DNA from 4 places in the Photobacterium carnosum genome. Region 1 is predicted to be linked to each of the others. Evidence: predicted binding sites of a transcription regulator. Region 1 holds the regulator's gene; each other region holds the start of a gene.
What was found. Region 1 encodes CRP, which controls carbon source genes, mostly activating them, when cyclic AMP is high. Its sites were predicted from a motif close to TGTGANNNNNNTCACA; they were not measured.
Positions count from the first base shown of each region.

Region 2: a site for CRP is predicted at 4,234-4,249, ahead of rppH (RNA pyrophosphohydrolase). Genes of this name have one in related genera too.
Region 3: a site for CRP is predicted at 5,916-5,931, ahead of GLP24_RS04665 (CidA/LrgA family protein). Genes of this name have one in related genera too.
Region 4: a site for CRP is predicted at 6,255-6,270, ahead of typA (translational GTPase TypA). Genes of this name have one in related genera too.

Region 1 covers NZ_WMDN01000008.1:14,807-22,949, forward strand. Annotated here, with positions in the region: gene GLP24_RS09435 (YheU family protein) at 1-151, shown strand, start outside; gene GLP24_RS09440 (phosphoribulokinase) at 302-1,171, shown strand; gene GLP24_RS09445 (OsmC family protein) at 1,248-1,652, opposite strand; gene crp (cAMP-activated global transcriptional regulator CRP) at 2,035-2,667, shown strand; gene GLP24_RS09455 (hypothetical protein) at 2,863-3,045, shown strand; gene GLP24_RS09460 (DUF1338 domain-containing protein) at 3,125-3,922, opposite strand; gene astD (succinylglutamate-semialdehyde dehydrogenase) at 3,963-5,423, opposite strand; gene astA (arginine N-succinyltransferase) at 5,437-6,453, opposite strand; gene GLP24_RS09475 (aspartate aminotransferase family protein) at 6,558-7,787, opposite strand; gene GLP24_RS09480 (aminodeoxychorismate/anthranilate synthase component II) at 8,111-8,143, opposite strand, start outside.
Region 2 covers NZ_WMDN01000007.1:72,354-80,496, reverse strand. Annotated here, with positions in the region: gene GLP24_RS08885 (thymidylate synthase) at 1-310, opposite strand, end outside; gene GLP24_RS08880 (sulfite exporter TauE/SafE family protein) at 413-1,216, opposite strand; gene ptsP (phosphoenolpyruvate--protein phosphotransferase) at 1,254-3,512, opposite strand; gene rppH (RNA pyrophosphohydrolase) at 3,557-4,081, opposite strand; gene mutH (DNA mismatch repair endonuclease MutH) at 4,812-5,492, shown strand; gene GLP24_RS08860 (sigma-54-dependent transcriptional regulator) at 5,516-6,859, opposite strand; gene lysS (lysine--tRNA ligase) at 7,090-8,143, opposite strand, start outside.
Region 3 covers NZ_WMDN01000003.1:229,449-237,591, forward strand. Annotated here, with positions in the region: gene GLP24_RS04635 (hypothetical protein) at 86-379, shown strand; gene GLP24_RS04640 (thiopurine S-methyltransferase) at 678-1,316, shown strand; gene purT (formate-dependent phosphoribosylglycinamide formyltransferase) at 1,393-2,568, opposite strand; gene GLP24_RS04650 (DMT family transporter) at 2,733-3,608, opposite strand; gene cdd (cytidine deaminase) at 3,742-4,629, opposite strand; gene GLP24_RS04660 (CidB/LrgB family autolysis modulator) at 4,842-5,531, opposite strand; gene GLP24_RS04665 (CidA/LrgA family protein) at 5,528-5,872, opposite strand; gene GLP24_RS04670 (hypothetical protein) at 5,990-6,514, opposite strand; gene sbcB (exodeoxyribonuclease I) at 6,681-8,102, opposite strand.
Region 4 covers NZ_WMDN01000016.1:29,097-37,239, reverse strand. Annotated here, with positions in the region: gene add (adenosine deaminase) at 1-889, opposite strand, end outside; gene glnG (nitrogen regulation protein NR(I)) at 1,023-2,432, opposite strand; gene glnL (nitrogen regulation protein NR(II)) at 2,458-3,510, opposite strand; gene GLP24_RS14335 (DUF4124 domain-containing protein) at 3,651-4,229, opposite strand; gene glnA (glutamate--ammonia ligase) at 4,364-5,773, opposite strand; gene typA (translational GTPase TypA) at 6,373-8,143, shown strand, end outside.

The DNA.
Region 1 (8,143 bases):
TTTGCGTGAAGGTACCGATTATGGCGAAGTAGAAATTAGCCTCAGTGATAAAGTCGCTTATGTTCGACGCCAACTAGAATCAGGTGATGCGGTGATTGTTTTCTCTGAATTACATGAATCGGTAGATATTAAGCTAAGAAATCAAATGTAATCCAATTAGTCACTGTATTATCACTCACCAAAACTTGTCTTCATCTGCATTTTTATCACTTAATACCGACATTTCAGCAAACTTGTAGTAACATTTATCACTGTCTATTTTTGTTATTCATCACGTAATAATCACAACAACAGGTGAGTTATGTCGGTAAAACACCCTATTATTGCTGTCACAGGTTCATCAGGCGCGGGCACAACCACCACCTCTGAAGCCTTTCGCAAGATGTTTAATATGATGGACATCAACGCGGCATGGTTAGAAGGCGATAGTTTTCATCGCTTCACTCGCCCAGAAATGGATTGTGAAATCCGTAAAGCTAAAGATCAAGGTCGCCACATCAGTTATTTCGGCGCTGAAGCCAATGATTTCGAGCAATTAGCCCACTTTTTCGAACAATATGCTCAAGACGGTAGTGGCAAGTTTCGGCGTTACCTACATACCTTTGATGAAGCCGTACCTTATAATCAAATGCCCGGAACATTCACCCCTTGGCAACAGCTTGCTGAAAATACCGATGTATTATTTTATGAAGGGTTACATGGTGGTGTGGTTGATGGGGAAACCAATGCAGCCCAACATGTTGATTTACTGATTGGCATGGTGCCGATTGTTAACTTAGAGTGGATTCAAAAGATCATTCGCGACACTCGCGACCGCGGCCATTCAAGAGAAGCGGTAATGGAATCGATAGTGCGCTCAATGGATGACTACTTAAATTACATCACCCCGCAATTTTCTCGCACCCATATTAACTTTCAACGAGTCCCTACGGTGGATACCTCAAACCCTGTTAGCGCCAAAGGTATTCCAAGTTTAGATGAAAGCTTTGTGGTGATCCGTTTTCGTGGCTTAAAGAATGTCGACTTTCCGCATTTATTGGCGATGATTCAAGGTTCATTTATGTCACGTCACAACACCCTTGTTGTCCCCGGTGGTAAAATGAGTTTTGCGATGGAATTAATTATGCGCCCGCTGCTCGAACAATTAATTGAAAACGGCAAAATAGCGTAATCATTACCTATATTAATTAACCATTACTTTGTTAGATTAACGGTCACTGGTATCAGCAACCGTAATCATCATCGTGTTACGCCACAACAATCTCATAACTGTGGCTCATTTCGACACCTTGACCCAGCATTAAACACACTGAGCAGTATTTTTCGAGAGAGTCTGCCACCACTTTACTCACTAGCTGATCATTTAAATCATGACCAGTGACAACAAAGTGTAAATTTGCATGAGTAAAAATTCGAGGGGCTTGTTCACGACGTTCAGCTGAGATTTCAACTTCACAACCAGTGATCTGCTGCTGTAATTCTTGTAAACCACTAACAACATCAACTGAACTACACCCTCCCGCAGCCATTAATACTAATTCCATTGGACTTGGGGCTTTTTCACCGCCATTACCATCTAACACAACACTATGACCCGATGCAGATTGACCTACAAACGTCATATTTTCTAACCACTTCACACGTGATTGCATATTTATATCCTTGAGCTATATTCTTCAGAAATTCAGTTCATTTTCATTGACAATTTCATCAATGTAAACAGTGTTTATTTTGTTTTATGTTAATAATGTTGCATATTTATATTTGTAAAATTAGAGAGTAAAACCACTTTAAAACGGCACGTTAGGCAACTAAGTCACAACGATGTGATCACGTGCACACTTATCTCTCATAAATGAGCAAGTCTGCTCGATCAATATCAAGAAAAAGCTGCAGAAAAAGGATACACTCTAAGCCAGTTCAAGTTAACTCACAGCCTAACCGCTGAGTGAGTAACCCTGCCAACACACCATTTTGTTGAGTTATATCTACAGAACATATTGTTGGGCAACATATGCAGAGGAAGTTAGTAATATGGTTCCAGGTAAACCGCAAACAGATCCAACTTTAGAGTGGTTTCTTTCCCATTGTCACATTCACAAATATCCATCAAAGAGTACGTTAATTCACGCAGGTGAAAAAGCAGAAACTTTGTACTACATCGTGAAGGGTTCTGTTGCTGTATTAATCAAGGATGAAGAAGGTAAGGAGATGATCCTTTCTTACCTAAACCAGGGCGACTTTATTGGTGAACTCGGCTTGTTCGAAGATGACCAAGAACGTACAGCTTGGGTTCGTGCAAAAAGCCCTTGTGAAGTTGCAGAAATTTCATTCAAGAAATTCCGTCAGTTAATTCAAGTTAATCCAGATATTTTAATGCGTCTATCTGCTCAAATGGCATGTCGTTTACAAGTGACAAGTCAAAAGGTAGGAGATCTTGCATTCCTTGATGTAACTGGTCGTATTGCACAGACACTACTTAACCTTGCAAAACAACCCGATGCAATGACACACCCTGATGGCATGCAAATTAAGATCACTCGTCAAGAAATTGGCCAGATCGTAGGTTGTTCTCGCGAAACAGTCGGTCGTATTTTAAAAATGCTGGAAGAGCAAAATCTTATTTCTGCTCACGGCAAGACTATTGTGGTTTACGGTACACGCTAATTATTTTAGTAATACCAAGATCACCGATGAAACCGCAGCTTATGCCTGCGGTTTTTTTTGATCATTTCCCCCTTATGGTCACACCCAAAAGCAATCATTGAGCACATCTGCATTACTGTTAAATTTTAACTTGTAATAGCATCTATTTATGCTACATTTCGCTCACAAATGGATTTTAAATCAATAATGGTCAATATGGATATTGAACGCTTTTCTGCTAATAGTTACACCACAGTACCTGGGGTATTAACCAGTCAACCAACAACCATTGAAATGACAGGGTTTAGTGATAGTCGTTGCTACCTTGAACAACAAACAGGATTACGCCGCTGCCCTGCTGATGAATCAGGAGTTTGGGGTTCGCCGCTAGATAATTAATTTTATTCTAAACAGCACTTATATGACGCAGTGCTGTTTTTTATTACGCGATAGTTCACTTTGTACCGATGAATGCTTTCTATTCACGATCCGTACTTTCAAATATCTTATTTGCTGAAGCAGTCACAAACCCTGAATATAATTCACCATTGGTTTGCGGGTAACGTTTAGCAAATTCATAAAATCCACCCGATATTTTATGAATACCATCTCTAAAACTCACTCCTACTACATCAGCCATAGTTGCTGATTGCTCTAACATTACTTCAGCATTACCTTTAATTTCGCCCCCAGCCTGATTAATCACAAACTGGTTATGACGTAATAAATGATTCACCTCCTCAAGATCAGAGAACTGCTCTAATTGATTAATATTGACCGTAAAATGATTAGCCCCAAAACCATGCGCCGCAACCCATGCCGCATATTCACTTTCAGCGGCTAAAAATTGATAGGTTGCAAAATCAAGTTGCCACGGACGACCACTATAAACAAAATCAGGTTTGCGAAAATAAGCATCATCAACCTGATCGAGCAATGTCCGTATCATTTGTTGTAATTCTGCAGAACACCCCGCTAATTGTAATTCACTGATAAAGACTTTTGGCAGTAACGGATTGGAATGAATAAAGGATTCTGCATACAACTTTTTAGCATTAAAATGATATTTCGCTTGTGGCTGGTACCCCAAGGCAATAAATGGCGCGGCAATTACCGCTAAGCCACATTTGGGTAATCCAAAACTACGCAATGCTATATGATCATTGAGTAACGCCGCGTCCTCAGTTAACAACTGCTGTATTTGCACCGCAGAGGGGCATAACCGTTGACTATAATCGCGCCATAAACTATCAAAAAGTTGGGTAATAGATTCCATAATCAGCCTGCCTATTGAAAGTATTATCACTCATTAAACCTTAGCTCAAGCTTACTCCTGGCGCTAATTGAGACGGTAATTGCACATCATCCCCCTCAACAGATGCCATCGGATAAGCACAATAATCAGCCGCATAGTAAGCACTTGGACGAAGATTACCTGATGCGCCAGGGCCACCAAAAGGCGCGTCACCACTCGCTCCCGTTAACGGTCGATTACGATTCACAATTCCAGCGCGAATATGTTCAATAAAATATTGCCATTGCTGGCTATCAGTGGAAATTAACCCAGCGGCTAATCCATAACGGGTTTGATTAGCACTCGCGACCGCTTGAGTAAAATCGACATAACGACTAACGTGTAATAACGGTCCAAAATATTCTTCATCCGCGAGTTCACTAATAGCACTAACATCGATAATCGCAGGCGTCACAATTGCGCCTTGTCCTCGAGTTGCCATTAATAAAGCAACGCCACCCGCATCCAAGAGTTGTTGTTGATGCAATATGATGTGATCTGCCGCCACAACAGAAATTAATGGTCCCATAAACGGTGCTGGGGTTGCTAATGGATCGCCCACCAGCAATTGCGAGGCGACCGCGACTAAACGGGCTAACAGAGCATCGCCAGCTTTTCCGGTGGCAATATATAATCGCCGCGCGCACGTACAACGCTGCCCTGCACTTAAAAAAGCCGATTGAATAATAGTATATGCTGCAGCCTCAATCTCACCATACTCTTGACCGACAACCAATGGGTTGTTGCCTCCCATCTCTAAGGCCAGCATGGTTTGAGGTTGCCCTGCAAATTGCTGATGCAATAAATGTCCTGTTTGTGCACTCCCGGTAAACAATACCCCAGCGACCCCAGTTGCCATGGCTAATGCTGCTCCCGTTGCTCGTCCACCTTGCACCAAATTAAGCACCCCATCAGTAATACCCGCTTGCTGCCACAACTCACACATCCGTTGGGCGGTATTGGGCGTCAATTCTGAGGGTTTAAAGACCACGGTATTACCGGCTAACAATGCAGGAATAATATGACCATTAGGTAAATGAGCGGGGAAGTTATACGGTCCAAATACCGCCATTACCCCTAACGGACGATGACGAACAATCATGGTGGTATTGGCCTGTTGACGCTGACGGGTGCCGGTTCTCTCATGATAAGCCTGCGTTGATAGCCCTACTTTGGCAATCATAGCCGCAACTTCAGTGGTACTTTCCCATAATGGCTTACCTGTTTCAGTCGCAATAATGTGTGCCAGTTGCGATTGATGTTGTTGCAGTAATTGAGCAAAGCGTTCAATGATGGCTAAGCGTTCACTAAACGTCGTATTACGCCAGCTTAAAAACGCTGTATTTGCAGCGGCAACAGCACACTCAACTTGATCAACACTCGCGGCATGACCTTGCCAAACTACATCATCATTATAAGGATTGAGTGATTGAAATTGCTCACCATCGCCCACTAGCCATTGATTATTAATCCATAAGCTCATTCGATTCTCCTTATTATGATTGCGCAACTAATCGTACTTCATCACCCATTTTCACATTAAGCGCGACTGCAACATCCGCGGTCATCATGGCTTGTCCTTGCGCCGTAATCGCAATAGGAGCCGCAACCGCTCGAAACCCAGCTAACTGGCAATTTGAAATAAGGTAATGTTGTTGGCTGCTATGTTCACCAATATCGACCGAATAGCGCTGCGAATGACGCACAGTTTCAATATTTCGAACGTCACATTCAACACTTGGACCCGCATCAAAAATATCAACATAACCGCGGCAACAAAATCCTTCTTGTTCTAACAGCTGTAATGCTGGGCGAGTATTGGTATGTACTTTCCCAATCACCGCTTGTGCTTCTTTGCTGAGTAAATTGACGTAAATCGGTAATTTCGGCATTAAATCAGCAATAAAGCCTTTGCGACCAATGCCCGTTAAATAATCTGCATAAGTAAAATCAATCGAAAAGAAATGCTCTTTCAACCATTGCCAAAAAGGAGAATTACCCTGCTCATCAGACACACCACGCATTTCAGCAAAGGCAACGTCAGCAAATCGCTGTCGATGATCCGCCATCAACAAAAAGCGCGACTTAGACAATAAGCGTCCGTTGACACCTTGTCGCCACTCGGGCAATAAAAATAAGCTACACAGCTCCGTCTCACCCGTATATTGGCTCCCCAATGTCAGCACTTTTACAGTGTTATGCACCCCTAACTGACGCGAGGCATGGGTGACAGTACTTAAATGATAATTATAAAAAGGAACATCAAGCCCAACTGTTGCCTCAATCGCAGTGGTACCAACCACTTGGCCACTGTCACTATCAACGGCGACCAATAGATAACTTTCTTGTCCTGGTGAAGTAACGTTGGCATTAAAACTGGCTTGAGAATGTTGAATACGACGACGAAGTAAATCTTCATTGATAGGCAGTGACGTAAAACCATGGCCCGAGGCTTCAGCACATTGCATCAGCGCAGAATAATCAGTGGTAGTAATAGGACGAATAATGAGCATGACATTCCCTCCTAAAGTAGGCAATGACTCCAGCCATTGCCCCGCTCGAAATCAGCGTTAGAATGGGGTTATTAGTGTTAACTAACCCCGCAATTACCATTCAATCACCGCTCAGAATGCGCGTTATATAACGTCGCAATTGCCGCTTCTAAGCGTTGCATCCCTTCATCGATGTCTTTTTTATCAATCACTAGTGAAGGTGTAAAGCGCACCACATCTGTCCCGGCAACTAATACCATCACCCCTTCTTTACCTGCTGCAACCAATATATCTCGTGCTCGACCTTCCCATTGTGGTGTAAGTACCGCTCCCAGTAATAATCCCTTACCACGAATTTCACTAAAAATAGGATAACGGCGGTTAATTTGCATTAATCCCTCACGAAACCATTGCTCGCGCTGTTTCACTCCGGCTAATACTGCGGGCTGACTAACGGTATTGATCACCGCTTCAGCAACCGCACATGCGAGAGGATTACCACCATAGGTTGAACCATGGGTACCCACTTTGAGGTGAGCGGCAAGTGCCGTCGTTGTCAGCATGGCAGCAACAGGAAAACCACCGCCTAATGATTTTGCAGTGGTGAGAATATCTGGAGTGACACCTAAACCTTGGTAAGCAAACAAGTCTCCCGTCCGTCCATTACCCGTTTGAACTTCATCAAAGATCAACAATGCATGGTGTTTATCACACAGTTCACGCACCCCTTGCACAAACTCAATGGTTGGGCTAATTATACCGCCCTCACCTTGTAAAGGTTCCATCATCACGGCGCAGGTTTTATCAGACATTAATTCAGCAATAGCTGCTAGATCATTATAAGGCAGGTGAGTAACGGCTTGGGGCTTAGGACCGAAACCATCGGAATAAGTACTTTGACCACCGACTGTCACGGTAAAAAAGGTTCGACCATGAAAACCATGATGAAAGGCGATAATTTGATCTTTATCGGCACTAAAGTTATCAACGGCATAACGACGCGCCAATTTTAATGCGGCTTCATTGGCTTCTGCGCCAGAGTTAGCGAAAAAGACTTTGTCGGCAAAAGTGAGTTGGGTCAGTTTGTCTGCTAAGCGCAAAGCAGGCTCATTGGTCATCACATTACTTAAATGCCATAACTTTTGCGCTTGCTCGGTTAATGCCGTCACCATCACTGGATGACAATGGCCCAAACAGCTAACCGCTATCCCGCCAGCAAAATCAATGTATTCCCGTTGCTGTTGATCCCATAAGCGTGAGCCTTGTCCACGAACAGGAATAATATCCATCGGCGCATAGCAAGGCACCATAACCTCATTAAATAACGAACGTTGCAGTTTCTCTTCTGTTGCCATCACACTGTCCTTCTGTGCTGTATGCCTTATCACTAGTATTTACATTTTATTAACCTTTGCCAACAATAACAGCTATTTTTATTAAAACTAAGGTGTTAAGTAATAAATACACTCGCGATAGTTATGCATTATTTACAGAAGATGATTAACCACTCTTATGACCAATATTCTTTCCGCTAAGGAAACTATTTCCATCAAATGCATAACATTGCATTTTAGCGAAAAAAAAGCGGCTCAAATAACGAAGATAATGAATGATAACAACAGAGAAGCGTACTTACTCGCGCAGCAATAAGTACGTTAGAAAAGTAGTAGCAGAAGGATTAACGCTGAAGGAAATTAGCCAATAATTGATG
Region 2 (8,143 bases), on a different contig from region 1:
TATCATCTTCGCCTTTACGGTACGGATTATTAAGCCATGCTTGGTTATCATTGGCATTGGCATTCCACGTATTACAGCCAATAGCACGAAACTGAGCGGCATTGTCGTACCCACGTAGGTAACCTAACAATTCCGCAATCGCAGCTTTCCAAAAACTTTTACGGGTAGTAATTAAAGGAAACTGATTATTAGCAACATCATAGGTTAAATCAGCATTAATCACTGTCAGGCAACGTTTGCCAGTTCGTTCATTTTCAATCCACACACCGTCATCAACGATCCGCTGACACAACGCCAAGTACTGTTTCATTTGTCCTACCCGTTAAATTAATGACGCCCAGCAAAAGCTAGGCGTCTAAAAGTCGTTACTCTTAATTCTATCAGAAGATAGCCCACTTAAATCTAGTCGATATCAACTCAAGAACATTTTAAGACTGATAATAAGTAGTAGTACCGCAAACAGCTTTTTAAGCGTCGCGGTAGGTAAACGCGTCACCAATGCAGCCCCATAGCGAGTGGTGATCATTGAGGTCGCAGCAATACCCACTAATGCAGGTAAATAAACATAACCCACACTATAAGCAGGTAAATTCGCGCTACCCACCCCCGCAAAAATAAAGCCAATCATGCCTGAAATAGCAATCAGAAACCCGACTAACGATGCCGAACCAATTGCTCGACGCATTTCAACACCAAAATAACTCAAATACGGTACCGTTAATGAGCCACCGCCAATACCCGCTAAACTTGATAATAATCCAATCACACCACCACCAACAGCGGATGCCAATGCACTAGGCAATGGTCGAGAATGCGTAACGCGTAGTGATAACATCATTTGTAATGCTAATAACAACACAATTACCGCAAACACTTTGGGTAAATATTGCGCAGGTACTAATTCAGCCACCACACTGCCACTGAGTCCACCAATAATAATCCCGGGAGCTAGCACTTTAACCACGGATAAATCAACATTACCCAATCTAAAATGATTACGAGCAGAAGCCATTGCCGTCATAACGATACTAGCTAACGAAGTCGCTAACGCAATATGCATTAACATTGATGGCTCAATACCCACTTGGGGTAACAACCACACCAAAGTAGGCACAACTAATAAACCACCGCCGATTCCAAGTAATCCAGCTAATAAACCCACTACTGAGCCTAAAATTAAGCACATTGAAAACAGCCACATGACACTTTCATGCATGATAATTACCCATTATTTCTTTCACAATAAACCACCATTATTTATTACCTGCACGAATAAAACCGCCGAGCTGATGTTGTTCAATAAACCGAGTCGTTAACTTACGTACATCATCAGCAATATCGACGTGCAGTGCTTGAGTGGCTAATGATGTCATATCCACGCTATCAATATGACGTAAAATATATTTAATTTTAGCGACATTACGCGCGTTCATGCTTAACGACCGATACCCCATCCCAACGAGCAACAAAGCACCGACAGGATCACCAGCTAATTCTCCACACACACACACGGGTAATTGGTATTTTTTAGCACTATCAACAATGTGCTTTAACGCATGTAAAACAGCCGGATGCAATGCATCATAAACATTCGCAACCCGCGCATTATTACGATCAACGGCTAATAAATATTGGATTAAATCATTACTACCAACAGAGATAAAATCTACCCGTCCGACTAAAGCATGGAGTTGATATAACATTGACGGCACTTCAATCATGATCCCAAGGCGTGGTTTATGTAATTGTTGCCCAGCGGCTAGTGCGGTTTGAGCCACATCAGTATACGCCCGCTCAATAATGGCTTTGGCATCATCGAGCTCATTAATCCCCGAGATCATCGGTAATAAAATATCCATATTATTCAAGCCAATACTTGCACGTAGCATCGCACGTACTTGAATCATAAATATTTCAGGATGATCAAGCGTAAACCGAATCCCTCGCCAACCAAGAAAAGGGTTATCTTCTTCGATCGACAAATAAGGTAGGGGTTTATCGCCACCAATATCTAATGTTCGCATCACTACAGGTTGATCGGGATAAGTATGTAAAATAGTGCGGTATTGGTTAATTTGTTCTTCTTCTGAAGGAAAACTACGTTGGAGTAAAAAGGGGACTTCAGTACGATAAAGACCAACACCATCAATGCCCTTATTTAACGCAAAATGTGAATCAGCGCTTAATCCGGCATTAATATGTACCATAATTCGTTGTTGATCCTTGGTCACTGCACGGTGTTGTTGATCACACTCGACGATCTTTTCAAGCTCATCATCTTCACGCAGTAAACGTCGATATTCCGCTAATACATGACGATTCGGATTAACTAATAAATCACCACGATAGCCATCAACGACAACCAGATTGTTATGCACCGTATGCGGCGTAAAATCTACGCCCATAATGGTAGGAATACCTAATGCTCGCGATAAAATAGCGGCGTGAGAGTTAGCCGCACCGTCTTGTGCAACCACCGCAGCCAGTTTTCCTGCGGGCACAGTGGCAATCATCGCAGCAGTTAACTCTCGAGTTAACAAGACAATCGGTTCATCCCATTGCTGTTCATTAGGCTTATCATCACATAAAAAATACAACAGCCGTTGCCCTAACTCCCGTATATCACGCGCACGCTCTTTAAGGTAAAGATCTTTCATGTTGGCAAAGCGATTAGAATACGTTTCAACCACTTGTCGCACTGCCCACTCTGCTTGATCACCATCATCAATATGTGCTTTAAGATCAGTACGTAGTAACGGATCATTCAGTAAATGGCTAAATAAATCAAAAATAGCGAGGGTTTCTTTTTGTAAGTCACTATCAAACCGTTTTCGCAATCGCCGAAATTCTTTACCCGCTGAATCTATTGCTATTGTTAACCGTTCTTGCTCTGCATTGATATTCAAACATGATGCTGGCGCAACATGCTCTAATAAAGGTTGGGTATCATCCCACCACGCTTTTGCAATCGCGACCCCACTTGATGCCGCAGACCCAGTTAAATGAAGCCGATTACCTTTCTCAAACCACATTCCTTGTGCTTTAGCGTGCGCTAGAATGCCCGCCAACTGAGCAGCTAGCGTAACTAAAAAAGATTCTTCACTTTCCGTAAATTCACGTTGTTCGCGTTGCTGGACAACGATAACGCCGAGGACTTGGCGTTGATGAATAATAGGAGTACCAAAAAAGGATCGAAAAGATTCCTCTCCGATTCCTGGAAGGTGTTTAAAATGAGGGTGTACTCGAGCATCGGCAACATTTAATGGCTCGGCTCGTTGACCCACTAACCCGACTAACCCTTGATTAAAGCGCAAACTGATACGTCGCCGAGATTTATTCAACCCTTGTGTTGCCATTAAGGTATAAATCTGACGCTGATGATCAGCAATGTACACCGAACAACAATCGGTTTTCATTACCTGAGTAGTATTTGATACCAATTGATCCAATGCATCGATCAATGAGTGAGCGCTGACAACCTTGTCAACAATTTCTCTTAGCTTTGTCAGCATAACGAGCCTTTAATTGTTCCCTGTGAGCCAATAACCTCTATTTGCTAGCTGCGCTTATTTTTAATGCGCTTAAATTTACGTTCTTTCCATTCTTTAAATGGCATAGCAACAGCGGCAAACTCCTTCAATGCTCGACGATATACGTCACGCTTAAAAGAGACTACTTGCCTTACTGGGTACCAATAACTTACCCAACGCCAACCATCAAACTCAGGTGTTACACTACGCTGCATATTGACCTTGGACTCATCGCATTCCAAACTCAGCAAAAACCATTTTTGCTTTTGACCGATACAGACAGGTTTTGAATCCCACCGCACAAGACGTTTAGGTAATTTATAACGTAACCAATGACGGCTTGACGCAATAATCCTGACATCTTTTTTGGTTAATCCTACTTCTTCATACAATTCACGGTACATAGCTTGTTCAGGGGTTTCACCTTCATCAATGCCACCTTGCGGAAATTGCCAAGAATGTTGTCCATATCGTCGAGCCCAAAATACCTGCCCATGGCCATTGCAGATAACGATCCCTACATTAGGGCGGTATCCATCGCCATCAATCACTGGACGACCTCAAGTATAAATATCTATTAATAGTGATTTTTTCATAGTAGACGTGATCGGTAAACAAACATTCATCAATATCGATGCGTTTTACCTAATTTAAACGGTATTATGGATAACTTTGCACACAGACTACTTTACAGGCAATCAAATGAGACATATCCCACATTTATTCACTCTTTCTGTGGATAGATTTGTGCAGAAACCTAAAAAAAACCGTTTTAAGCAATAAACAACGTATCAAAAACCAATAACACCAACCACGATAAATTTATTTTTTTTATTTTAAAACATAAGCATACAACAAAAAACGCACTATAATAAATTAAAATAAAGACAACTTTCACATCACTAAAAAACGATCGATTAAATATCAATCAATAATGGCTTTCCCCGTAATATTACCACCACAATATAGATTAACATAACATCACAACGGTTGATTTTACAACAAAATACTGTATATGCATCCAGTAATATTAAAATAAAATATTTTCAAAAAAAAAGCTGTGGATATCTTTTTATTCTAGTATTAGCCTTAAATAACAACGATAAATTAACGATTATTAAATCATCACAAATGTAATCTCATTCAAAAAAGTAAAAAAGATCAATCTTAATCACGGCTCACCAATAGCGATCAACATCGATCCTTACACACGATATCATTTGAATATGATAATATTCTCTACGGTTAAATATTCGATATAACTTACTATTACGACCTATTATGAACATAAAAACCACGCAACCAACACCAAAAACAGAAGCAGAATTACTCTATCGAGCTCACCAATTAGCAGGTATGACATTAGGTGAGTTAGCCGCAATAGCTGGCATCATTCCCCCTCCCGATCTTAAGCGCGATAAAGGTTGGGTTGGTCAATTATTAGAATGGCACCTAGGCGCGACAGCGGGTAGTAAACCCATTCCCGATTTTATTGAGCTTGGCATTGAACTCAAAACTATACCGATCAGCTATCAGGGAAAACCACTAGAAACAACATTTGTTTGTGTCGCCCCGTTGATTGGAGTTCAAGGCTTACAATGGCACAGTAGTCATATCAGGCAAAAACTGGCGCGAGTATTATGGGTACCCGTAGAAGGAGAACGAGATATTCCGCTTGAAGATCGCCATGTTGGTTCAGCGTTACTCTGGAGTCCCAGTGCCAAAGAAGAGGCACAATTACAGCAAGACTGGGAAGAATTAATGGATATGATAGTATTAGGGCAAGTAGAAACTATCACTGCACGTCATGGTGAAGTGCTGCAATTACGTCCAAAAGCCGCGAACAGTAAAGTACTCACTGAAGCTTATGGTGCCAATGGTCAGCCAATTAAAACCTTACCGCGTGGTTTCTACTTAAAAAAACAATTTACCTCGCAATTGTTGCAACGACACTTTATTTAGTCATAAAAAAACCATCCAATTAATCATGCATGACTTTGACGAAAACAACGAGATGGTGGAATTAACTCATGCTTATTTAATAACCGATACATTGTTGCCCGTGAGACACCCAATTCACGTGCAGCCGCTGATATTTGACCTTTATTATTCTCTAACACCGTCAATAATGCATTACGTTCAGATTCTTCACGTACTTTTTTCAAACTTAATTTATCATCAATCAAACGTGGAATATCTAATTGATCCGCTTCAATACATTTATTTTCAGCAAGAAGTACTGCCCGTTTAATTTGACAAATTAGCTCTTGCACATTGCCAGGCCATGGATACTGCAATAACATCGATTGCGCTTGTTCTGATAAATATTTGGCAACGCTATTATATTGGCGGGCATATTTTAATAATAAAAATTCAGCTAAAAAAATAATATCATTACTACGCTCACGCAACGGGGGGACGGTGATAGAAATCACATTTAAGCGGAAATATAACTCACGTCGTAACGTTGTTAATGTCACCAGATGCTCAGGCGAATGATGGGTTAAAGAGATAACACGCATATCAACAGAAAGAGTATTACCATCAGTATCACAATAACGCCCATCCGCTAACACTTGGTACAGAGATTGCTGGCAAGCATCTGTTAGTAATGTAAATTCTTCTAGTACTAATACACCATTATTCGCAGCTTCAAAAATACTTTGCGTACCATTATCGGTATCAATCATCCAATCAGCTGTCATGGTTTCACAATTAACCCGTATTACCTGTTGCTTAGCACGTGCTGATGCTTTAAAAATAGCATCCGCCACTAATATTTTCCCCGTGCCTATTTCACCACTGATAACAACTGAAACATCACTTAATGCAATTCGCTTAACTTGATCACGCAATTTTTTCATGACTGCAGTTGAACCTTGCAAACCTTGTTGACCAAAATTACCTAGTTGTGGCCACACTTGACGCTCTAAATTAAGCATTCCAATCTGATGGCCTATTGTTTGCAGTAATTGCTCGGGTGGAATAGGAACCGAAAAATAATCAAGACAAAAGTTAACAATAAATTGACCTATTGCTTCATTAACAAGTTGCTCATCACGTACAATCGCAATCCAACGTACTTGTTTATTACGATTTACCATTACCGAAAAACTATGAATACTAAAATCATCATGGCTAAGATCGACCACACCGATACAAGGGCCAATTTCTAATAATAATGTTTCTGCCGTCCGTAAATCATAACAACGATGACATAACCAACCTGCACTTTCTATTGCGGGCAGCCAATTTTGATTACTACCACCAAAAACAACTAAGTTATTAGAGATAACTACCTTAGGTTTTTTTACCGTCCCGATTGTCATTCACCCCTCCATTAATAAAGCAATTATATATTTAGTGACATTTAACAACTGTTTTATTAATAATATACGAACAAATGCAACTTGTTTAGTATAATATGATTTAGCTAATATAATATATTGATGTTATTAATGTTATTGTCAAAAAAACTAGATTTGTCGCTTTTTTGACCCTTTTTTTCGAGACAAAAAAAAGCCACCGCATTAGCGATGGCTATTTTATAACCGTTCGATTAATTATTTAGTTGTGGGCGCATTGCCGGGAACAAAATAACGTCACGAATGGTGTGTGTGTTAGTAAATAACATTACTAAACGGTCAATACCAATACCTTGACCTGCTGTTGGTGGTAAACCATGCTCTAGCGCAGTAATGTAGTCTGCGTCATAGTACATAGCTTCATCATCACCCGCATCTTTAGCACTAACTTGTGCTTTAAAGCGTTGGTCTTGGTCTTGAGCATCGTTAAGCTCAGAGAAACCATTTGCTACTTCACGGCCACCAATGAAGAATTCAAAACGGTCAGTAATGAATGGATTTTCATCGTTACGACGAGCAAGTGGTGAGATATCTGCAGGGTATTCAGTGATAAATGTAGGTTGCATTAGTTGAGTTTCAGCCGTTTCGCCAAAGATCTCTTCTAGTAGCTGACCACATGTCCAGAAGCTTTCAACCTCAACATGTACAGATTTTGCAATCTTAACCATTAGCTCACGATCAGCAACGCCTTCGTAAGTTAATGCTTGGATTTCTGCGTGCTCTGGGTTGTATTGCTTGATTGCATCTAACATGCTGATACGTGCGTACGGACCTGCAAATTCAACTTCAAACTCACCGTAAGGCATTTTTGAAGAGCCTAGAACGTCAATCGCAACGCTGCTTAACATTTCTTCAGTAAGATCCATCAAATCATGGTAATCAGCATACGCCATGTAGAATTCCATCATAGTGAATTCTGGGTTATGACGTGGAGATAGACCTTCGTTACGGAAGTTACGGTTAATTTCAAACACACGCTCAAAACCACCAACCACTAAACGCTTAAGGTAAAGCTCAGGCGCAACACGTAAGTACATGTCGATGTCTAATGCATTATGGTGAGTGATAAATGGACGTGCTGTTGCACCACCAGGGATCACGTGCATCATTGGTGTTTCAACTTCCATGAAGTTTTTAGTTACCATGAAATTACGGATCGCTGAAACTACTTTTGAACGAATGATAAATGCACGACGAGAATCTTCATTTACAATCAGATCAACATAACGTTGACGGTAACGCATTTCT
Region 3 (8,143 bases), on a different contig from region 1:
TTAAACACAAGAAACATGCGGAGATGGCTTGATTTAACGGGAGTTGAGCAGTAGTATCCACGCCTCGATTTTTATGGTGGTGTATATGAGCAGATTTGAGTGCCTTGAAAGAATTGTCGACGAATATCGTAAGAAAGTTCGTGACGCAGAGTTTAACCGTCAGAACGATAGCGAAGTGGCTAAAGTTCTAGTTTTATTAGTCGGTAACTCAATGTTCAGTCTGGCTGATGAATTTGCTGATTGGGTTAATCGTGGCGGTGATCGTAGCTATGGCGGTAAGTTTTTTGTTTCTAAGCAACTAATGACGTTGTTAGAGCCAGTAACTTTCCGTGGCGTAACGGTTCGTCGTGATTCGATTAAACTATTCAGAATTTCATAACCTGAGTGGCTTCCAATCGTTATTCAATGACTCTCCGATAGAAAAATTGAAAAACAGATTTTTGATCTAGCTATCAGCGTGGTCAATAAAAAGGGGATGCTATGGCATCCCTTTTTTGTTGATTATTATAAAGTGACATGTTCACCTGCATTACCTTGTTTATCTTCTCTTCCTGCACTTTCGATTTTTCCTATTCCTGCTGTTTTCCTGTTTCTTCTGTACTTAACCCTTGAGTCTCAATAGCGACTTATGGTCAACTAGCATCAAATAAAAAATATATAAAGAAAGAAGGTAATACATGGACGCTGAATTTTGGCATAGCCGTTGGACTGAAGATCGTATCGGGTTTCATTTAACCGATGTTAATCCATTATTAATAAAACACTGGTCACTGGTTAATGCTCAACGTGATGATCGCGTGTTAGTACCAATGTGTGGCAAATCAGAAGACTTAGTTTGGCTTGCGGCGCGTCATAATGATGTGGTTGGGATTGAACTGAGTGATATTGCTGTAAAAGCTTTTTTTGCTGAGAATCTTTACACGCCATTAGTCACCGGGATCGGCTGTGAGCATGTGTATTCATTTGATGAGATCACAATTTATCAAGGGGACTATTTTACCGTTCCTGTTGCACCGGTTGATGTGGTGTATGATCGTGCGGCCTTAGTTGCGATGCCACAATCAATGCGTGAACGTTATGTTGAGCGTTTATTGCAGTTGATTAAACCCGGTGGGCGTATTTTATTAGTGACCTTAGATTACCCTCAATCACAAATGGACGGACCTCCATTCTCAGTGCCTAAGGCTGAAATAGAAGCGTTATTCAGTGGTTGTAAGATCACCCATTTAGAACGTGATGAAGCTGATGCAACCCATCCTCGTCGTCAGCGTGGTGTCGAGCGTTTCGCTGAAGAAGTATGGCTAATTGACGTTTAATAAACTCACAATAGCGTAGCTGAAAAAACAAAGGCGTCTATGTGACGCCTTTATTGTCTTTATTGCGCCGCTAAGGCTACAGAATGACGTTAACATCTGCTGCCGTAGCAATGGCATCCGTAACAGCTGTGTCAATGTCATTACGGCGTGTAAGCGCAACCCCAAGACGACGGCGACCATTGATTTCAGGTTTGCCAAACAGTCTTATTTGCGTTTGTGGACGAGATAACGCAGCGGTTAAATTATCAAATCGAATATTGGTAGAAATACCTTCAGCAAGAATAACCGCAGAAGCTGATGCACCATACTGTGTAATCGTGGTAATGGGCATGCCTAAAAAGGCACGGACATGCAATGCAAATTCAGATAACTCTTGAGAGATCAGGGTTACCATTCCTGTATCGTGTGGGCGAGGGGATACTTCGCTAAACAGCACTGTATCGCCTTTAACGAACAATTCCACCCCAAATAGACCATAACCGCCTAATTCGTTTACAACCTTCTTAGCAACGTTCTCAGCCGCTTTTAAGGCTGCCTTTGACATTTGCTGTGGTTGCCACGACTCGCGGTAGTCGCCATTCTCTTGACGATGACCAATTGGCGCACAGAAATGCACACCATCAACCGCGCGTACTGTCAGTAGCGTGATTTCATAATCAAAATCGACAAAGCCTTCAACAATCACACGACCTGCGCCTGCACGTCCACCTTCTTGTGCGTATTGCCATGCTGATTCAATGTCTGCGGCAGTTTTAATCACGCTTTGACCTTTGCCTGATGAACTCATGATCGGCTTTACAACACACGGCATGCCAATGCGATGCACTGAGGCTTCAAAATCGGCATATTGATCAGAAAATTCATAAGGCGAGGTTGGAATGGCTAAGGTTTCAGCTGCAAGACGACGAATACCTTCACGGTTCATGGTCAGTTTAGTCGCGTTAGCGGTGGGTACAACATTGACACCTTGGCTTTCAAGTTCAACTAAAGTATCTGTCGCAATTGCTTCAATTTCAGGTACAACAAAGTGGGGTTGTTCAAGGGCAATAATACGTTTAAGTGCATCACCATCTAACATATCAATCACATGGCTACGATGTGCTACCTGCATTGCTGGCGCATTCTCATAACGATCAACAGCAATCACTTCAAGCCCAAGACGCTGACACTCAATAGCAACTTCTTTACCTAGCTCACCAGAGCCAAGCAGTAATACACGGGTTGCATCAGAACAAGTAGCGGTACCAAACATTGAAATTCCTTACGATTTGTCATTAAAGGTGAAATCTGTCGCTAATAATACCTTATTTTAATGTTTGCGCAATCGTTTGCTTTTGGAGGGTATTTGATAGAAAGATCATAATTGAAGAACGTGAAGCGAAAAAAAACCGCTTATCATAAGCGGTTTTAATGTGGTTATTTTTTACGATTTTCCCAATGGGTAATAAAAGCAACGGAGAGAATAATAATCCCAGCACCAAGCCATAATCGTCCGGGTGGTGCCCAGCCAAAGACTAACCATCCACCTAATACGTTTAAAGGTAATTTAGCATGATCAAAAGGTTGGACAAAAGAAGCATCAGCCACGGCATAGGCTTTAGCGATTGCCCATTGTGCTAACCCAGTTAATAAACCTGCCAGAATTAATAACCACCAGCCCAAACCGATTGTTGGCATGGTAAAATCAGGAGCAGCTAAAATAAGATTGAAAGGCGTCATTAAAATAAGTAGATACATCACGATGGTTGTGGGTGATTCATGGCTAGATTGTTTTTTCACCATCAATGAATAAGCTGCCCAGAAAAAGGCTGCACCTACAGGCAATAATGTCGCGATGTTAAAATCTTCAGACCATGGCTCAAGAATAATCATTGCACCAACAAAACCACCTAACGTTGCTAACCAACGCGCTTTACCGACAGTTTCTTTAAGAATGAGCCCTGAACCAATGGTTGCAAACAGCGGGGAAATCATCAGTAATGCAATACCTTGCCAAATAGGAACAGGGTAGGCTAATGCCCATAACCATAACTGAATACCAATAACTGCAAAAAACACCCGTAAGCAGTGTAACCAAAAATGATTAGTTTTAAGTGATTGACGAATGCCTAACTTGCGTAGCCAAGGCAGCATTGCGATCAATGCAATAAAGTATTGGATCAACGCCACAGAGGTGGAAGGAACATGCATTTTGATACTAAGGTACTGAGCTAAGCTATTTACTACGGCAAACGCGAGCCCGGCAGTTAGCATCCATGCTGCGCCTCGCAGAGGATTATGTGTTTGAGACATTGTCATTGGCTTCTAATAATTAGGTGGCAAGATGATACGCTTTTGGTGTTTGATAGCCAACATTGATCAAGTTTAGATAACAAAAAACCGCCACTTAGGCGGTCTCTTCAATCTTTTTAAATCAATTGCAGACTTAATAAGCAACATACGTTAATTGTATATCGGGATTAAGTGCATCTAACAATGCTTGTGTACGCGCTAATTGACTAATTTTACTTTCAGCACTTTCTACCAGTGCCGCTTCTGCAATTTCAGATAATGAATAGTTAGACATATTCATATTAATTAATGCAACTTGCAGAGGCGGTAAGCTTGGGTTGAATGCCGCATTTTCTGCATACATTCCTTCAAAGATACGACCATCTTGTGCTTTTAATGCCACACCACTGAAATTCTTTGAGTAAGGTGCATGTGAACGGTTGGCTGCATTACACGCGCTAATCGCAAGTTCTGAATTTTCTTCAATACGAATACCATTATTCAAATCACTTAATAGACCATCTTTAACCCCTAAATCTAGCGGGCCGAAAGAATCAGGTAGGTATTGTTGCAGCGTCATTGGTTCACGTTGTGGCAGTTGGATGATCATGTCGTTAGCAGAGGTTAATTCATTCATAAACTGACGGCAGTGACCACAAGGGCTGTAGTTAATAGTGACATCTTTAATGCCCACTTCGCCCTTGATCCATGCGTGGCTAATAGCCGATTGCTCAGCATGAATAGTACAAGCCATGCTTGCGTTTTCAAATTCCATATTAGCGCCAAAATATAAGCGGCCAGATGTGCCACGTACAATTGCACCAACATAGAAATTAGAAATAGGGACTACAGCATAGGAAGCAGCAAGAGGAAGGAGGGCCAAGCGAAGTTCAGTATCAGTCATGTGCGTTGTTGATAATAAACATTCAAATTGCTCAGGACTGATAGTCGAATCGAAATCTGAAGCTTCAATAATAGGCTTTAAAGCTGACGCCAATTCAGCAGGTAATAAGCTTAATGCTTTTATAACACGTGCGTACATTGGGTGTTACTCCTTCATTGTTTATGGCAAAACATTCTATGTGAATCACCGTACGCTGAGAGTGATCTTGATCACATTATTTACTTTGCTATTACACCTATTACATTATTGAGAGTGGCGTCACACTTGTTTCTGTAATTAACAAGACATTATTTCAATGACTTGTTGAAATTTGATTATTTTGATTACTTTATGTTCGATTACGTGTTGCGCTACGAAGCATGACCAAACAAGTGTAAAAGCAAAGGGAACATCAGCGGGGCTAATAGGGTTGTCATAATGCCGCAAATAACCAAGGCTAACGAACTAAATGCCCCTTCTTGATAGTTTTCTTCTACAGCTTTGGCTGTGCCTAATGCATGTGAAACCGTACCAATCGATAAGCCTTTTGCTAATGGGTGTTTTACACGGAATAGCTTCATGATCGGATAACCTAATACCGCGCCAAATAACCCGACAATAATCACCATTGCAGAAGTGATCGCAGGAATACCACCAATTTGTTGAGAAGCCGCCATTGCAAGGGGCGTAGTGATAGATTTAGGTAAAATACTTGCCGCAAGTTGAGCATCCGCACCCATTGAAAAAGCAATCGCAGTACCAAAGGTCATTGATAACACGCTGCCAACAAAACATGAGGTTAAAATGGTTTTCCACTTACTACGAATAAGTCCAATTTGTTGATATAACGGGAAAGCTAATGCAACAACGGCCGGGCCTAACAAATAGTTGATCACTTCATTTTGAGCAAAATAAGTTTGGTAAGGCACTTCCAGCCATTTTAGTGCCAGAATCATGATAATAAGGGTGATCAAAAGAGGGTTGAAAAAAGGGTTTTTAATTTTCATCGCTAAATAACGTGCAGAATAAAAACAGACTAAAGTTGCCACTAGCCAAATCATGAATTTTTCTCCTTATGGTGTACTGCTAACCCGATTACAATTAATACAATAGTGGTGCTACCAAGAGTACTTGCAAAAATAATAGCGGCATTATTTTCAATGATGCCTAAGTAATTCATTAAACCGACACCCACGGGAACAAATAACAGTGCCATATGTTTAATTAATAGATTACAGGTACTTTCAACCCATTCAGCACGACAAATTCCAGTAACCAGGCCGATAAAGAGGATAAATAAACCAATAATACTGCCAGGAACCGGTAATCCAGAAAAATGCTGAATGCCTTGCCCTAAAAAGAAACAAGCCATGACGATGGCAAATGAGCGGATGTAATTCATGTGTAGAATAACTCTTAAATGTTTTATTCATCATACAAATTAGCATGACAATTGTCACACTAATTTTTTAATATTAACGGACTATATGAGTTTTCGTTGATAAAACAAGCGATAATGTTAATTAATCGTAAATACATACAAGCTTATTAGTAGTATGAATGTAATGACTATTGTTGTAAAAATAGTTGCATAATTAGTCTTTATCACTAATGAGAATGGTTTTCTGGTGTGCTTTTTTGCGATGTTTGACCATGATGGCGTTTTTTTTAATACCGAGGTTTCATTGCGTACTGCTGCGGTATTGGGTAATGACACGCGAAAGCCATAACTAGGGATAATATAGATAGGTATAGCCATTTTTCCATGACGAAATAATTTTTTAGACAGTGATAATAATAGAATATTGAGATCATAATGATGATCACCGCTATCTTCGAATGCATTGGGGTAGATAAAGGTATAACGGTACACCGACTCAATACTGACAACTTCACCAGCAAGATGACAAAGAGAGGCTAAAAAACGGGATTCGTCATCAGTTAATAGTATTTGTTGATTATCATGCCATCGAAGTAGCCTATCTTCAGGAATAAAATCAATACCTTCAAAGCGATAACATTTTATTGCCGTTTTCGTTGTCATTATTCCACCCATTTGTAAACGCCTCGAACACAACCTCACTCGATAGCATTAAGTGTTGACGTAATTGCGACAATCATCAAATAACAGGTCTTATTAATAATAAAAAAGCCCATCACATGATTATTATGATGAGCTTATTGTGTTTTTAAATGTGTAACACCATGAATTACATTAACTTATTAATATAGTCATATAACGACTTCATGATCTTCATTTTATTTTCATTGGATTGGCAATCGAGCGCAGCTGCTTCAAAGCTCTCCATGTACTTAGTCATGTTCTGTTCAAAGAAATCTTGGCAATGATGCTTCCAACGCTGCTGTTCTTGATAGGTAAGCGTTAATGGGTAATTTCGTGCACGATAGCGGAACAACAGCGGTTTAATACGTTCATCTTCAACATTGATTTCTAATGTTGCCAGTGCATCAACCTCAGTTTCTCGAATAATATCCATCGTAGAACGATCAGCGGTTGAGAAGAAGCCATCGTAAAGCATGGTATCAACGTTATCACTATTGGCGTATTCACGTTTAACACTGAACATTTCAAGCAACTTCGCACGAACTTCAGGGTGCTGTTTTAATAATGCTAAATGTTTAAGACATAACTCACGATCAATCCCCAATCGGGCTGCATCTTCTGCTTTAAGCGTTTTCGCAGGCGCAAGCACAGGGCACTTATTTAAATGCACTTCTTTAATCGGGACTGGTAATTCATCAGGACCAAGATCGATACGCTTAGTGTATAAACGCTCACGCAGTTGATCAGCATTCATCTCAATCAATGGGGTTGGATCTTGGGCAAGGTTAACGCAGATCACCGTATTTTGATTATCGGGATGCCACGCCATCGGCACGATCCAACTGGTATTGCCACATTCAGTGCCAAACATACCGGATACATGCACAATCGGGGTTAGATCTACAATATCGATCAGATCTTGTAATTTACGCTTATGACGCAACTCAAACAGGTAATCAAACAGCTTAGGTTGGTTTTGCTTTAAAATCTTCGCCAGCTCAATTGTGGCATAGACATCAGCCATGGCATCATGGGCATTCGCGTGTTCAATACCATTGGCGATAGAGAGCTTCTCAAGCTTAAAGCTAGGACGACCTTCATCATCTGTCGGCCAGTTAATGCCATCAGGACGCAATGCATAACATGTACGCATAATATCGAGTAAATCCCAACGAGAGTTGCCGTTTTGCCACGCCCAGCCATAAGGGTCATAAAAGTTACGGTATAACGTATAACGGGTAACTTCATCATCAAAGCGCACGTTGTTATAACCAATTACACAGGTATTTGGCTTTGATAACTCAGCATGAATTTGCGCAATAAACTCAGGCTCTGATAAACCTTTCTCCATCGCTTCTTGTGGTGTAATACCCGTAATCAAACAGGCTTCAGGTGACGGTAAGTAATCGGCTGGTGGCTTACAATAGATCACCAAAGGCTCACCGATGATGTTCATCTCCATATCGGTACGCACCCCTGCAAATTGGCAAGGGCGATCATTCGCTGGACTGGCACCAAAGGTTTCGTAATCAATCCAGTATAGTGTTGGCTCATTTTTCTTGTTCATAGTATTTTCCAGAAGCCATGTGTGTTGTATTAAGTAATTGT
Region 4 (8,143 bases), on a different contig from region 1:
TTGGTGCGGCAACTTCATATTCGTAAGGTAGCTCAATCCCTTCAACTGCTGGATCATCAGTATTTAAACAAGCAAGAATACCGTGTTCAAGAAAGGTTTTTACTGGGTGTTTAGTAATATCTGCGACAGTACTGGTTTGAATGTTTGAAGTAATACAAGATTCAATACCAATACGGTGCTCAGCTAAGTAATCCATTAGTTTAGGATCGTTAACCGCTTTTACACCGTGACCAATACGGACTGCACCAAGTTCATTAATTGCTTGCCACATACTCTCTGGTCCCGCAGCTTCACCCGCATGAACGGTGATCTGTAAGCCAGCATCACGGACTTGTTTAAAGTGTGAGATAAACTGGGTGCCAGGTTGACCAAGTTCATCACCAGCAAGATCAATTGCGACTAATTTGTCTTTATGGCTTAGCAGCGCATCCAACTCTTGTTGACATGCTTGGATACCAAACGTGCGGCTCATAATACCAATCAGGTTCGCTTTAATACCAAAATCACGACAACCTGCTGCTACACCATCAGCAACCGCTGCAACGACATCGGCTACGGGAAGATTGTGTTTCATCGCCATGTAGTATGGTGAAAAACGCAGCTCAGCATAATCAATTTGAGCATTAAGGGCATCTTCAACGTTTTCATAAGCAACGCGACGACACGCATCTAAATCACCGAGTACTGCTACACCCCAATCCAATTTATTCAGGAAAGCGACGAGACTTGGTTCGGCTTCAACAATTTGTACGTGTGGACGCAATGCTTCAATTTCTGTTGCTGGTAAGGCAATATTAAATTGCTGACCTAATTCTAAGATCGTTTGTGGACGAATATTACCATCAAGATGGCGGTGAATATCCGTTAGTGGAAGATCTTTGTTTATCATGATTATTATGCTTCCCGAAGTTAAATATAGACTCAGTATACGCAATCACTAAATGACATTCATTACTGTTGCAGATAAATGTGCACTGGTGCAAGTCTGTAACCATATTACGATTAAGCTTTAATCATGAACATTAATCATGAATATGTAATTCTTTGAGCTTACGAGTGAGGGTGTTTCTTCCCCAGCCAAGTAATTTCGCCGCTTCTTGTTTATGGCCATGCGTATGCTGTAATGCAGTTTCAAGAAGAATTTTTTCAAACTGGGGTAATGCTTCAGCCAACAATTCAGTTTCACCTTGTTGTAGTGCTTGTTGTGCCCATTGTTGTAAGCCTTGATGCCAGTGTTGAGATTCGCGAGTCGTATGGGGTGTGACTGTATCGGTAATTTCTGGCGGTAAATCTGATGGTAATATTTCATTACCGCTTGCCATGACGGTTAACCAGCGACAAATGTTTTCTAATTGGCGCACATTACCCGGCCACGGCAATTGTGTCAGTTTCTCTGCTGTTTGTGGATGGAGTGATTTAACGTCGACACTGAGTTCATCTGCGGCACGTTGTAAAAAGTGGTGCGCGAGTTGAGGAATATCTTGGCGACGATCTTTGAGTGATGGCAAATGAACGCGAATTACATTAAGGCGATGGAATAAGTCTTCACGAAAATCCCCCGCAGTAACCAGACGTTCAAGGTGTTGGTGAGTAGCGGCAATAATTCGTACATCAACATTGACGGGAGCATGACCACCAACGCGGTAAAATTGCCCATCAGCTAATACTCGTAATAATCGGGTTTGAATATCTAAGGGCATATCACCAATTTCATCGAGAAATAAAGTGCCTCCATTGGCTTGTTCAAACCGCCCTTGGCGAACACTATTGGCACCAGTAAAGGCGCCTTTCTCATGGCCAAATAGTTCTGATTCGATTAAATCTTTGGGAATCGCCGCCATATTAAGTGCAATAAAAGCGTTACTGCTACGCGGACTATGGCGATGTAGTGCATGGGCGACTAACTCTTTACCCGTACCTGATTCACCATTGATGAGTACTGAAATTGACGACCGTGATAGGCGTCCAATGGCGCGAAACACTTCTTGCATTGCAGGTGCTTCACCAATGATCTCTGGTGCGTGTTTAGGCTCGATAGCGGGCTGTTGTTGACGTTTTTGTTCTTGGCTATGGCTAAGCGCACGTTCAACTAAGGTGACGGCTTCATCGATATCAAATGGCTTGGGAAGATACTCAAATGCCCCTCGTTGATAAGCGTTAACCGCTGAATCAAGATCAGAGTGAGCTGTCATTATGATAACGGGTAACGTTGCATAATCTTGTTGTAGTGCCTTGAGCAGCGTAAAACCATCAGTCCCGGGCATTTTGATATCAGATACGAGCACATCAGGTACACTGCGTTCTAATGCAGCCAATACACTATCCGCGTCAGCAAACGTTTTGCATTTCATTCCTGCATTAACGAGTGTTCGTTCTAATACCCAGCGAATCGAGTTGTCATCATCAACAACCCAGATTAATCCTTTGCTCATAATAAAATTCCTATGGTTGTCAGTGTTATGACTTAATCGGTAAATGAATGGTGAAATTAGTGTGCCCAGGCCAACTAAAGACTTCAATTTTCCCTTGATGCTGATCGATTAAATTACGCGCAATTGATAGCCCTAATCCAGTGCCACCTTCACGACCAGTGACCATTGGGTAGAACAATGTATCTTGAATATCGGAGGGAATGCCAGGACCATCATCGATGATTTCGATGGTGGCGGTAACACGGTGTCGTACCCCTTGAATTAAGCTTTGGTGGGCGGTACGGGTTTTTAATTTAATTGTGCCCCCCCCTTGACCTTTCAATGCTAATGCCGCGTTACTGACAATATTTAATAATGCCTGTTCCAGTTGTTCAGCATCCATATTTATATCGGGTAAACTCGGATCGTAATCGCGTTCAATGTTAATCGTGTCGTCTGTTTCAATGTTGACTAACTGACGCACTTTTTCTAACACCAAATGAATATTATCTGTTTTACGAACCCCTGGTCGTTGTGGGCCTAATAATCGATCGACTAAATTACGTAATCGGTCAGCTTGTTCAATGATCATTTGGGTATATTCGTGGTAGCTTTTATCGGGTAATACTTTTTCTAATAATTGTGCGGCACCACGTAAACCACCGAGTGGGTTTTTTATTTCATGGGCTAAACCACGCACTAATTCTTTGGCCGCTTGTTGTTGTGCATGTTGATTCAGTTCTTGGCTAATACGGCGCTGATGATCGATAGGCTTTAATTCTAATAAGATCAGTAATTGTTTTTGCCATGAAATGGGGCTGGCACTTACACCAAGTAAATGTTGTTGACCATCAATTACAAATGTTACATCGCTGTCGGCTAAACCTTGACCGCTGTGGAGCGTTGCTTTGACATGGTTAAAGTCGAGTGAGCTGTGTTGTAATAATTGTGGCAGTTGGCTACCGAGTAAACGACGTTTACTTGATGATAATAATTGCTCTGCGGCTGGATTGACGTAGCGGATCACTAAGGCTTCATCGAGTAATACAATGGCAGTGACTAAATTGTCGAGAATTATGGGCGTAAAGCTAGCATTCACAATCATCATCCTTATCGGTAACTAAGCAAAAGACGATTGATATTGGCATTCACCTTTCGCTGCTAAGTAATGCACCAAATTGGTGCATTAAAGTGTACTCGGTTTAATAGCGAACAGGCAGGGTTTATTGTAAATAGGTGTTAACGGGGTTGAATGGGACTATTTTTAGGGCGAGCCTGTGATACGCGGTGTAAATAAACCGTAATACTTTCAGATGAAGCAAGGATCTTGCCATTGTTAAGTAATTGGATTTGAATTTGGTGACTACCACGATCGATATTAGTCAGTTGCCACGTTAGATCGGTTTGAGGCGTGCCGTTAACTTTGCCATCGATGACTAATTGCGCTTGAAGCTTTTTATTGAGTTTACGGTTACTGACGGCACGCACTTTGATATCACCATCATTACTGCGAATGGTTTGCAGGTGCACTGGTGCGAGTAGACTAACGGTGGCAGCAGGAAGAGGGGGTTCAGTATCGGTAGTGATTGATATAAGTTCGATATTGTCAGCTTGATAGCTATCGATTACGGTTGTTTGGATATTTTGCTGCACTTCAGTAACGGAAAGTTCAACCGTGTTAGCTTGTTGGGTACCCGGAGTATCACTAAAATGGACCACACCATTATCATCAGTCCAAGAGTAGATCGTTGTTGTTGCTACTGCGGCGCTCGCTGCTGTTGTCAATAACAGCATTGATACTAGATTAATGAGTTTCATCCGTTAACTCTCCAGCAAGACCTTCATGGTCAATAAGGCCTGTATTGTTACTGCTTTTATTGTGGTAGCAAGATCAAAAAGACCTGCGTGTGAGGCAGGCCTAAATCTTAGTTGTTAAGTCATGAATCTATTACTTAAACTGAGTAGTAAAGTTCAAACTCTAATGGGTGTACTGCCATATTGATTTTCTCTACATCTTGCTCTTTTAGCGTGATGTAAGAATCAATAAAGTCATTAGAGAATACGCCACCAGAAGTTAAGAATTCACGATCATCGTCAAGCGCTTGTAGAGCAATTTGTAGTGACTCCGCAACTTTTGGAATTTCTGCGGCTTCTTCTGCTGGTAAGTCGTAAAGGTCTTTATCCATTGCTTCGCCTGGGTGGATCTTGTTAGCGATACCATCAAGGCCAGCCATTAGCATTGCTGCAAAGGCTAGGTATGGGTTTGCTGCTGGATCACCAAAGCGTACTTCGATACGACGTGCTTTTGGACTTGGTACGACTGGAATACGGATTGATGCAGAACGGTTACGCGCTGAGTAAGCCAACATAACAGGTGCTTCGTAGCCAGGGACTAGACGCTTGTATGAGTTCGTGGCAGGGTTAGCAAAGGCGTTGATTGCACGTGCGTGCTTAATGATACCGCCGATGTAGAACAATGCCATTTCTGATAGGCCGCCGTACTTATCACCAGCAAATAGGTTAACACCGTCTTTAGCCAGTGACATGTGAACGTGCATACCTGAGCCATTATCACCAACCAGTGGTTTAGGCATAAAGGTTGCTGTTTTACCAAATGCGTGCGCAACGTTATGAACCACATACTTATAAATCTGAATTTCATCAGCTTTATTGGTTAAGGTGTTGAAACGAGTTGCGATCTCGTTTTGACCTGCGGTCGCGACTTCATGGTGGTGAGCTTCAACAACCAGCCCCATTTCTTCCATGATCAAACACATTGCAGAGCGAATGTCTTGTGATGAATCAACAGGGGCAACCGGGAAGTAACCGCCTTTAACGCCTGGACGGTGACCTTTGTTACCACCTTCAATTTTGGTGCCGCTGTTCCATGCTGCTTCAATGTCATCAATCTTAAAGAATGAACCCGACATATCAGTATTAAATCGAACGTCATCAAAGAGGAAGAATTCTGGCTCTGGACCGACTAAAACATTGTCAGCAAAACCTGCTGAACGCATAAATTCTTCTGCGCGTTTAGCGATTGAGCGCGGGTCACGATCGTAGCCTTGCATTGTTGCAGGCTCAAGAATATCACAACGAATATTTAGAGTTGCGTCTTCAGTAAACGGGTCAAGTACCGCACTTGCAGCATCAGGCATCATTACCATGTCTGATTCATTAATGCCTTTCCAGCCAGCTACAGAAGAGCCATCAAACATTTTACCGTCTTCAAAAAAATCAGCATCGATTTGGTGAGATGGAATAGAAATGTGCTGCTCTTTACCTTTGGTATCGGTAAAACGTAGGTCAATAAACTTAACTTCATTTTCCTGGATCAGCGCTAGTACGTTTTCAACTGACATCTTGAGTAACCTCCGGTGTTTTTTGGGCGATGGCCGCAAACTTTGTGCTCATACTGTGGTGAGCAAATCTAAAAGTATTAAAGCGAAAACCATGCCAACTTTTAAAAGCCCCTAAAAATGCGTGTTTATAGCATTTAGAGAACTTTTCCCTATCCTTATTTGCACTATTATGGTGAAGCGCTGCACCAATTTAGTGCAGCGGTAGAATGTATTGAAAGAGGTGCAATATCTCTTTATTCATTCATCCATTCAATAGTCGTACTACTATGGTGATGAGGCTAAATATTGTCAATCTGTGAGGTAGATAATTTTGGGTTTTATTGTTAATTGAGCGCTGTCTAAACGTTGTAAAAAAGGACATTGATTATGCTTTTGGGTGAATTATTACTTATTTATCGTACGAATAAAGCGTATAAAAAAAATAAAAATAGCCAAAAAAGTGAGTAAAAATGCGGCTCTAGAGCGGAATCATAAAAAAGCTGGTGATATAAATCACATATTTCGTGGGTTTTAGCGTAAAATCTGTTAAATTATGAGCCGTTTTTTTAATCAAGTAGCCTCTATTAAGACGCTGCATGTTCTGAGTGAATCTGAAACTAATGTCTAATCAATCGATCGATAACTTAAGAAATATCGCAATTATTGCTCACGTTGACCACGGTAAAACTACCCTGGTTGATAAACTCCTACAGCAATCTGGCACGTTAGAGGGTCGCGGCGAAGCCGAAGAACGTGTTATGGATTCTAATGATATCGAAAAAGAGCGTGGCATTACCATTCTTGCTAAGAACACAGCAATTAACTGGAATGACTACCGCATCAATATCGTAGACACCCCTGGACACGCAGACTTCGGTGGTGAAGTTGAGCGTATCATGTCTATGGTTGACTCTGTATTGCTTATCGTTGACGCAGTTGACGGCCCAATGCCTCAAACTCGTTTCGTAACGCAAAAAGCGTTTGCATACGGTCTTAAGCCAATCGTTGTAATCAACAAGATTGACCGTCCAGGTGCACGTCCTGAGTGGGTTATGGATCAAATCTTTGACCTATTCGACAACCTTGGCGCAACTGACGAACAACTAGATTTCACAACTGTTTACGCATCAGCGTTAAATGGTTGGGCAACAATGACTGAAGGCGAAGTTGGCGAGAACATGGAACCATTGTTCCAAGCTGTTGTTGATAACGTTGCTGCACCATTTGTTGACGTTGATGGCCCACTACAGATGCAAATCTCTCAGTTAGATTACAGCTCTTACGTTGGTGTTATCGGTGTTGCTCGTATCACTCGTGGTACTGTTACTCCAAACCAACAAGTTACTATCATTGGTGCTAACGGTGTTAAGCGTAACGCTAAAGTAGGTACAGTTCTTGGTTACCTAGGTCTTGAACGTCACGAAATTAGTGAAGGTAAAGCTGGCGATATCGTTGCAATCACAGGTCTTGGTGAGCTGAAGATTTCTGATACGATTTGTGACGTAAACACTGTTGAAGCATTGGTTCCATTGTCTGTTGATGAACCAACTGTAACCATGACTTTCCAAGTAAACACTTCTCCGTTTGCTGGTAAAGAAGGTAAGTTTGTTACTTCACGTAACATCCTTGAGCGTCTACAGAAAGAATTAGTACACAACGTAGCATTGCGCGTTGAAGAAACTGAAAGTCCAGACCGTTTCCGTGTTTCAGGCCGTGGTGAACTTCACCTATCTATCCTGATTGAAAACATGCGTCGTGAAGGTTTCGAGCTAGCAGTATCTCGTCCAGAAGTTATCATCAAAGAAGAAGATGGTAAGCTAATGGAACCGTTTGAAATCGTAACTATCGATGTGGTTGAAGAGCATCAAGGTAGTGTGATGGAAAAAATCGGTATCCGTAAGGGTGAGCTAAAAGATATGGCACCAGATGGTAAGGGCCGTGTTCGCATGGACTTTATGATGCCTTCTCGTGGTCTTATCGGTTTCCAAACAGAATTCCTAACAATGACGTCTGGTTCTGGTCTTATCTACCATACGTTTGATCACTACGGTCCTCACAAGGGCGGTATTATTGGTCAACGTGCTAACGGCGTATTGATCTCTAATGGTATGGGTAAAGCAGTAACTTACTCACTATTTAACCTACAAGAGCGTGGCCGTCTGTTCGCAGAACACGGTGATGAAGTATATGAAGGTCAGATCATTGGTATGCACAACCGTGCAAACGATCTAACTATCAACTGTCTACGTGGTAAGCAGCTAACAAACGTTCGTGCATCTGGTACTGATGAAGCACAAACACTTTCTCCTGCGGTTAAGTACACGCTTGAGCAAGCTCTAGAATTCATCGATGATGATGAGCTAGTAGAAGTAACTCCAGAAAGCATTCGTA